Linked DNA regions of Archangium violaceum. The protein of the gene in region 2 binds, or shares a complex with, the protein of the main gene of each other region. Links are inferred from orthologs where the notes say so. Each region holds a gene or a part of one and is shown on either strand. Other genes may lie near its edges.

What was found.
Region 1: the proteins of tsaB (region 2) and tsaD are in contact, whole or in part, in a solved structure (PDB 4WQ4), measured with the Escherichia coli proteins. The link is inferred for Archangium violaceum from one-to-one orthologs.

What each region holds. Positions count from the first base shown.
Region 1 is NZ_CP069338.1:6,677,769-6,680,682, reverse strand. It holds tsaD (tRNA (adenosine(37)-N6)-threonylcarbamoyltransferase complex transferase subunit TsaD), read right to left. Parts: upstream 2,003-2,914; coding sequence 998-2,002; downstream 1-997. Other genes in the region: JQX13_RS28635 (response regulator), read right to left, coding at 2,031-2,914; rsmA (16S rRNA (adenine(1518)-N(6)/adenine(1519)-N(6))-dimethyltransferase RsmA), read right to left, coding at 155-985; JQX13_RS28650 (hypothetical protein), read right to left, coding at 1-67.
Region 2 is NZ_CP069338.1:7,311,098-7,317,049, reverse strand. Bases 1,852-4,756 are described here. They hold tsaB (tRNA (adenosine(37)-N6)-threonylcarbamoyltransferase complex dimerization subunit type 1 TsaB), read right to left. Parts: upstream 3,719-4,756; coding sequence 2,984-3,718; downstream 1,852-2,983. Other genes in these bases: rseP (RIP metalloprotease RseP), read right to left, coding at 4,206-4,756; JQX13_RS31335 (septal ring lytic transglycosylase RlpA family protein), read right to left, coding at 3,729-4,196; JQX13_RS31345 (nucleotidyltransferase family protein), read left to right, coding at 2,377-2,997; JQX13_RS31350 (XdhC family protein), read left to right, coding at 1,852-2,380. Outside these bases: JQX13_RS31355 (xanthine dehydrogenase family protein molybdopterin-binding subunit), read left to right, coding at 1-1,238; more of JQX13_RS31350, read left to right, coding at 1,235-1,851; more of rseP, read right to left, coding at 4,757-5,837; JQX13_RS31325 (phosphatidate cytidylyltransferase), read right to left, coding at 5,920-5,952. UniProt on the Escherichia coli protein: Required for the formation of a threonylcarbamoyl group on adenosine at position 37 (t(6)A37) in tRNAs that read codons beginning with adenine.

The DNA of each region.
Region 1 (2,914 bases), 630 kb from region 2 along the record:
ACACCGCGTACACCACACCGAACCGGTTGAGCACCGGCTCCAGCGCCTCCAGTGGCAGGGGCTTCATCAATCCTCTCCGAGCCACTCTTTCGTTAACACCAGAGTGGCTCGGACGCCAAATCGTGGCGCCCCTTCGGGACTACCCACCGCGGGACTACCCACCAACGGGACCGAGCGCGCGCTCGATGGCGGCGAACTCCTCGGACGAGAGCGTCTCCGCGCGCCGCATCGGATCGATGCCCGCCGTCTCCAGTGCCCGCTGGAGCTGCTCCGTCGAGCCCAGCGACTTGTCCGACTTGAGTGAGTTGAAGAGCGTCTTGCGACGCTGCGCGAACCCCGCCTTCACCAGGCGGATGAAGCGCGCGCCATCCACCACGGGAGCCAGGGGCTCGGGGCGGCGGATGAGCCGCAGCACCGCCGAGTCCACCTTGGGCGGCGGATGGAAGCGACGGGCGTCGATGTCGAAGAGGTTCTCCGAGGTGAAGTAGAGGCCCAGGATGGCGGTGAGCAGGCCGTAATCGCGCCCGCCCGGCTCGGCCGCGAGCCGATCCACCACCTCCTTCTGCAGGGTGAAGACCGCGCGCGTCACGTGCTCGCGCTGCTCCAGCACCTGGAAGAGGATGGAGCTCGTCAGGTGGTACGGGAGGTTGCCGGCGACCTTCACCTCGGGCGCACCCGCCACCTCGGCGAAGTCCACCGTGGCCGCGTTGCCGTCCACCACGCGCACGCCGGAGATGGCCTCCTTCTCCAGCACGGAGATCATGTCCCGGTCCTTCTCCACCGCCGTGACGCGCGCGCCGGTGGCGGCGAGGAAGCGCGTCAGGTGCCCCAGGCCCGGGCCCAGCTCCACCACCGGCTCGCCGTCGCGCAGTTCCAGCGCGTCGGCGATGGCCTCCAGGATGTCCGGGTCGCCCAGGAAGTTCTGACCCCAGCTGTGCTTGGCCCTCAGGCCATGACGCTGGAGGATGTCACGAGGTGTATCCACGAGGGTGTCCCTTCACATGCGCCAGGCCGGATCCGCGGACAGGTTGAAGTCGCCGCGAAGACCCCGGCGCCAGGCCTCGTAGCCGGCCACGGCGATCATCGCGCCATTGTCCGTGCACAACCGCACCGGCGGGAGGTAGAGCTGCAGGTTGCGATCCGCGGCGCGCTCCTGGCACAGCGAGCGCAACCGCGAGTTGGCCGCCACGCCTCCGCACACCACCAGGCGCTTCAGGCCCAGCCGGCGCGCGGCGGCGACGAACTTCTTCGACAGCGCGTCCGCCACGGCCTCCTGGAAGGAGGCGCACAGGTCCGCCAGCTCCTGCCCCTCGGGGACGCCGTGCTTGCGCACGTGGTGCAGCACCGCCGTCTTCAGCCCGGAGAAGGACCAGTCGAAGTTCTCCGCGCCGGGCAGCGCGCGGGGGAACCGGATGGCCTCCGGGTTCCCCTTCTGCGCGAGCTGATCGATGGGCAACCCACCCGGGTACGGCAGGCCGAGGATGCGCGCCGTCTTGTCATAGGCCTCGCCGGCGGCGTCGTCGCGGGTGCTGCCCACCAGCCGGTAACGGCCGTAGTCCTGCACCTCGTAGAGGCTGGTGTGACCACCGGAGACGACGAGCCCCAGGAAGGGCGGCTCCGGCGCATCCTCCAGCAGCCGGATGGCGAGCAGGTGTCCCTCGAGGTGGTTCGCCCCGACGAAGGGCTTGCCGGTGGCGAGGCTCAGCGACTTGGCCACCTGCACGCCCACCAGAAGGGCCCCGATGAGACCGGGCCCCGAGGTGACGGCGATGAGGTCCACATCGTCGAGCGTCTTGCCAGCCCGGGTGAGGGCCTCGTGCAGGACGGGCATGACCTGCACCACGTGGTTGCGGCTGGCGAGCTCCGGCACCACCCCACCCCAGCGACGGTGGATGTCCACCTGGGTGGAGACGACGTCGGCGAGCACGCGCCGGCCGTCCTCCACGAGGGCGGCGGCGGTCTCATCACAGGAGGTTTCGATTCCGAGTACGAGCAAGGGCATCCTCTCTACCAGGAGCCCGCCGCCCCGCCTACTGTCCGAGCGACTTGAGCGCGGCGCGCACGTCGTTGGCGTACTGGCCGGAGGGCTCCAACAAGAGATAGCGCTTGTAGGCGTCGATCGCCTTCTTGTCCTGCTGGACCATCTGCCGGCCCATGCCCAGGCACAGCCACGCATGGGCGTTGTTGGGCTGGTCCTTCAGCGCGTCCTCCAGGAGCTTGACGGCCTCGCGGTAGCTCGAATCGCTGCGCACCAGGGAGATGCCCAGGCCCGCCTTCGCCTCGGCCGAGTCCGGCTTGAGGTTGAGCGCCTTGCGGTAGGCGAAGGCCGCGGCCTTGTAGCGCCCGGTCGCCTGGAGCCTCTTGGCCCGGCGCGCCAGCTCGGCGTACTGGGCCTCGGGGCTCAGCTTCTGCGTCTCGGCCTGCTCCGGCTCGTCGTCCTTGTCGTCATCCTCCGCGGGCGGGGTGCCATTCGCGGCGACGGCCGGCTGCTCGGTGGCCTGGGAAGGAGTCCCCGCGTCGGGCACGGGCGTCTGGGCCGCGGTGGCCGGCTGCTCCGGCTGGGCCTGCGTCTCGGGCGGCTTCGTCTCCGGCGCCTTCGCCTCGGGCACCTGTTTCTCGGGCTCCGGTGCCTTCACCTGCTCGGTGGGCGCGGGCTTCGACTCCGGCGGAGGCGTGGGCGTTCCACCCGACTGGCCGAACACCACCACCGCGGCGGCCACGGCGATCGCCACGACCCCGAGCCCGATGTAGAGGCCGGTACGCTTCGGCTTCGGCAGCCGCACGTCCTCATCCACCGGCGCCTTCCTGGGCGCCTGCGTGGGCCTGGGTGTCGGGCGCGGCCTGGGCTCCTCCGCGGGCTTGCTGGCCACCGCGGGAGCGGGCTTGGGCTCCGGCTTGGGCTCTTCCGCGGGCT
Region 2 (5,952 bases):
CGGCAACGAAGGGTGAGGCCGACAAGGCGCTGGCCAAGGCGAAGACGAAGCTCGAGGCCGAGTACTCGACGCCCTTCCTCGCCCACACGCCGATGGAGCCCCTCAACTGCACGGCCCACGTCAAGCCGGATGGAATCGAGATCTGGGTGGGAACGCAGTCCCATACCCTCACCAAGCTCCTCGTCTCGAACGCCACGAAGGTGCCGCAGGACAAGATCGTCGTCCACACCACCTACCTCGGCGGAGGCTTCGGCCGGAGGGCGGAGAGCGACGAGGTGATGCAGGCCATCGCGGCCTCGAAGGCGGTCGGCAAGCCCGTCAAGCTCATCTGGTCGCGCGAGGAGGACGTCCAGCACGACTTCTACCGGCCTGCGACCCTCGTGAAGATGAGGGCCGGGCTCGGTGAGGACGGACTGCCCGTGGCCTTCACGGCGAACATCGCCGGCCCCTCCATCATGAAGCGGTGGACGACGTTCGGTGGCGTCGGCAAGAACGGCATCGACATGACGACCATCGAGGGCCTGGCCGACTTCAAGTACGAGTGCCCCAACCAGCACATCCAGGCCGCCATCGTCGACACGGGCGTGCCGGTGGGCTTCTGGCGCTCCGTTGGTAGCTCCCACAACGCCTTCTACGTGGAGAGCTTCATGGACGAGCTGGCGCACGCGGCGAAGCAGGATCCGTACAAGTTCCGCCGCGCCCTCCTCGAGAAGTCGCACCCGCGCTTCGTCAAGGTGCTCGACACCGTGGCCCGGATGTCGAAGTGGGAGACGCCTCCCGCCGAGGGCCGCTTCCGCGGCATCGCCATCGCCGAGAGCTTCGGCAGCATCGTCGGCGAGGTGGCCGAGGTCTCGGTCACGGCGGACGGCCGACTGACGGTCCACAAGGTGTGGGTGGCGGTTGATTGTGGCCGGTACGTCAACCCGGACACCATCGTCGCCCAGATGGAGGGTGGCGTCGTCTACGGGCTCTCCGCCGCGCTGCGCGGGCAGATCACCCTGCGCAATGGCCGCGTCGAGCAGAGCAACTTCCACGACTTCTCGATGCTGGCTCCCTACGAGATGCCGGAGATCGCCGTGGAGATCGTCGAGAGTGGCGAGGCCCCCGGTGGCGTGGGAGAGCCCGGCGTGCCGCCCATCGCCCCGGCCGTGACGAACGCCATCTTCGCCGCGACCGGCAAGCGCCTGCGCACCCTGCCGATCAGCAACCACAAGCTCACGGGAGGTAAGCCCACGTGAGTGTGAGCGAGCTCCTCGCCGTCATGGAGGGAGCCGCCGCAGCCCGCGAGCCGCTCGTGGTCGGGACCCTGGTCCGCACGAGCGGTTCGACGTATCGCCGGGCCGGGGCGCGCCTCCTCATCACGAAGGAGGGAGTGCCCGTCGGGCTGATCAGCGGCGGCTGTCTCGAGCCGCAGATCGCGAAGACGGCGCGCGAGGTGCTCGCCACGGGTGCCTCGCGGCGCCTTCGCTTCGACATGACGGGCGAGAACGACGGGCTCATCGGCTTCGGCCTCGGGTGCCGGGGTGCGCTCGATGTGCTGCTCGAGAAGCTTGAGCCCTGGCGGCTCGATGCCGAGACCCGGCGGCTGCTGTGCGGAATGAACTCCGCCGACGCACCCCGGGCGCTCGTCACCGCCTTCGAGGCCCCTCCCGCCCTCGAAGGTCTTCTCGGCACTGTCCTGGTGAAGGAGGGAGACGCGGATGCCCCCTCCTCCGCCATGGCCCTGCGTGAGGCGGCGCACGGGCTCGCCCGGGAAGCGCTCGCGACGGATCGTCCCCTGGTGCGGACGCTCCAGCTGCCGGAAGGCGGCATCGAGTGCTTCGTGGACCTCGTACCGCCCGCCGTCCACCTCACCATCTACGGCGCGGGTCCGGACGCGGTGCCCCTGGTCTCCATCGCCCGTCAGCTCGACTGGAGGGTGACGGTGGTGGACCACCGGCCGGCGATGTGCGATCCGGCGCGCTTCCCGGGTGCCGAGCGCGTGGTGCACGCGCATCCCGAGAACGTCGTCCCGCACGTGCCCACCGGGCGTCACTCGGCCGTGGTGGTCATGAGCCATAACTACTTCGCCGACCTGCGTCTGCTGCCCGTGCTCCTGAAGCTCGACGTGGCCTACGTCGGGCTGCTCGGCCCCCGACGCCGGGGCGAGCAGCTCCTGCGCGAGATGGCCGATGAGTTCGTTCCGACCCCGGAGCAGCTCGCGCGCCTCTATAGTCCGGTGGGACTGAAGATCGGTGGTGACACCCCGGCGGCCATCGCCCTGTCGATCGCCGCGGAGATCCAGGCCGTGCTGTCCCAGAGCGAAGGCGCCCACCTCCGGCAGCATGACGGGCCCATCCACCTGTCCCAGCCAGAGGAGACGCATAGGAAGAGCGCATGAGCTCCGCGGGCGCCCTCCCCTTCTCGGCCATCGTGCTCGCCGCGGGCGCCTCGTCGCGCCTCGGCACGCCGAAGCAGCTCGTGCGCCTGGAGGGGGAACCGCTCGTGTGCCGAGCCGCGCGCCTGGCGAATGAGAGTGGGGCCCGGAGCGTCATCGTCGTCACCGGAGCCTCCAACGAAGCCGTAGCGGAGGCGCTCGGCGGTGCACGCATCCGGCTCGCGCACAACACCGGGTGGGCCGAGGGGCCGGGCACCTCCATCCGCGCCGGTATCGAGGCCCTGCTCGCCGACACCTCCCGCCCCCGGGACGAGCAGGCCGTGCTCATGTTGTGCGATCAGCCCTTCGTCACGCCGGAGCACCTTCGTGCGCTCGTGGAGCGGGTGACGCGCGGCCACCCGGCCGCCGCCAGCGACTATGGTGGGGAGGGCGGTTTCGGGGTGCCCGCGGCGTTCGCGGCGGAGCTCCTTCCCGAGCTCCTCGCGCTGAGCGGGCACCAGGGAGCCAAACCCGTGCTGATGCGCCACCAGGCGCGACTGGCCCTCGTGCCTTTCACCGAGGGACTCCTCGACGTCGACACCCCGGCGGACCTCGAGCGCCTCGGCCTCAGTCGTCCTTGAGACGCGCGGTGGGCGGAGGCCCGGGCAGCGGGGGGAACTTGGGGTTGCGCTCGGGCTCGGAGGCCCGGACGTAGTGCGGCTCCAGGGCGAAGATCGCCTGCACCGTCTGCTCCTCGGGGAAGCGGACCAGGTACGACAGCGCCACCGCCGAGGGGAAGGAAGGCTCACTCAACAGCCGCGAGGGAGCCACGCCATGACGCTCCAGCGCCGCGCGGTACTCGGGCAGGGCGGGTCCCAGGGCGAGCGCCTCCGGCTCGGCGGCCATGCGCGCGGCCACCTCCTCCGGGTGCATCGCCTCCTCGGGGCCGAGCGCCTCCACGCGCTGTCCCACGCGCCGGTAGGGCCCCAGGTAGAGGTCGTCCTTTCGTGCCACCGCGAGGGCGAAGAGGGGCGAACCCTCGGGGCCCTCCAGTGCCACGGCCGCGAGCGACGAGGCCCCGGCCACCTTGAGTCCCGCCGCGTACGCCAGCCCCTTCACGCAGGACAGGCCAATGCGCAGGCCGGTGAAGGAGCCCGGGCCCAGGCCGATGGCGAGGCCCTCCAGGGACTTGAGCGCCACTCCGTGCCGCGCGAGCAGCTCGCCAACGACGCCGGGCAGCACCTCGCTCTGCTTCTTCGGCGGCCCCACCACCACGTGCTCGAGGACGCGCACGCCCTCCCCTTCCCGCTCCACGAGGGCCAGGGACAATGTGAGGGTGGAGGTGTCGAGCGCGAGGAACATGGGGAGGCTTCTACCCCGCCAGCGGCCCGAAGGGGACGGAGAGCAACGAGACCCGGTCCGCGCAGCGGTAGAGGCGCACCCGGGCCAGGCCCTTGTCCATCATGCCGAGCTTCTTCGCGGCGGCGGTCGACACGTCCACCACGCGTCCCTTGACGAAGGGGCCGCGGTCGTTGACGCGCACCTCCACGGAGCGCCCGTTCTCCATGTTCACCACCCGGAGACACGAACCGAAGGGCAGCTTCTTGTGGGCGGCGGTGAGGTGCTGGGGATTGAACTTCTCACCGCTGGCCGTGGGCCGGCCGGCGAAGCCCGGGCCGTAATACGAGGCGATCCCCTCCTCCAACCATGCTCGGGACTTGGGCGGCTTCTCCGGCCGCACCACCTCGGGTTCCTCTTCGCGCGTGGGCCGGGTGGCTCGCGGCGCACAGCCCGCCAACACTCCCAGCCCCAGGATCAACCCCACGAACAGTCGCCGCATCTCACCTCTTCAGCGAGTCACGTCGTTGTAGAAAGCCATCACCATCAGCGCCACGAGCAACACCAGGCCGACGACGTTGGCCATCTCGCGCACGCGCACCGAGATGGGACGGCGGCGGATGCCCTCCCACAGGGCGGACAGCAGCCCGAAGCCATCGAGGATGGGGATGGGCAGCAGGTTCATCACGCCCAGGTTGATGGAGATGACGGCCATCAGGTGGAGGTAGCTCTCCCAGCCCTGCTCCGCGCTCTTGGAGGCCAGCTGGTACATCATCACGGGCCCGCCCAGCGTCTTCGTGGACATCTGCCCGCTCACGATACGGCCGATGACCGTCACCATCTGCCCGACAATCTTGGGCACGATGACGACGGACTGGCGCAGCGCCTCGGGGATGCTGACCTGCACCGTCACCGTGTCCAGGGGCAGCAGTTCCGCCGCGGAGGGCAGCCAGGGCCTTATGCCCAGCTCGAGCCGGGACAACTCCTGCCCGAGCTCGTCCTTGCTGGTCCGCATCGCCTGGGAGAGCGTCTGCGAGTGCTCCTGCCCATCCGCCGCCGAGCGCCAGGAGAGCTGGAAGGACTGGTCCTTCAGGGTGCTGAGCTCCGCCGCCAGCACGTTGAAGGAGTTCAGCGGCTGACCATTGAAGGAGACGAGCCGATCCCCCGCGCGAATGCCGGCCTTCTCCGCCACGCTGCCGGGGCTGACGGCGACCACGTACAGGTCCGAGGGCTCCACGCCCAGGGCCGCGAAGCCCTCGCCCTCCTGCCTCGGCACCGTCAGCTTGACGACGGAAGGCACCTGCCCCACCACCGCGCCGGCCTCCACGGGCCGCGAGCGCTGGACGGTGAGCTCCAGAGGCCCTTGCGTCTTGGCGACCTGCTCGAGGAAGGCGGCCTCGTCCGGAATGCTCACGCCGTTGATGGACAGGATGCGGTCGAAGGTCTTCAGCCCCGCCTCGGCGGCCGGCGAGCCCGGCGGCACGCCCACCACCGCGGGCTTGCGGGCGGGCTGGATGCCGATCTGCCCCCGCTCCACCGACTCGACGGGGTTGGACTCGATGACCTTGCGCGGCGTCACATTGGCGATGAACTGCGTGCCATCGCGCTCGACGGTGATGGGCAGGGGGCGATCGAAGCGGCCCACGAAGGCGCTGCGCAGATCATCGAAGGTCTGAACCTTCTCCCCATCCACGGCGATGATGCGGTCTCCCGGCCGGATTCCGGCGGCCGCCGCGGGCATGGCCGGATCCACGAAGCCCACCCGGGTGGAGATGGCCTCGTGCGCCCCGACGAAGACGAAGAAGTAGATGATGACGGGGAAGGCCAGGCTGAAGAAGGGCCCGGCCGCCACGATGAGGGCCCGCTTCCAGGGCGTGGCGTTGAGGAAACCCCGCTGCGCGTCCTCGGGGCTCATCTCCTCATAGGGTGAGTCCCCCGCCATCTTCACGTAGCCGCCCAGGGGCAGCATGGCGACCTGGTACTCCGTGTCCCCCTTGGTGAAGCCGAAGAGCTTCGGCCCGAAGCCGATGGAGAACCGGACGACCTTCACCCCGCAGGCCTTGGCCACGAGGAAGTGGCCCAGCTCATGGACGGTGATGAGCACGCCAAGCAGCAGGATGAACAGACCAGGACCTTGAAGCATGGACCCAACACTAACCGTGGGACCCTGGCCCGACAATGCGCTTCCGAGGTCGCGCCCCCGCCGACCGGACAATCGGCGGGCGCTACGGAAGCAGGCCGCGCACGAACGTGACGTA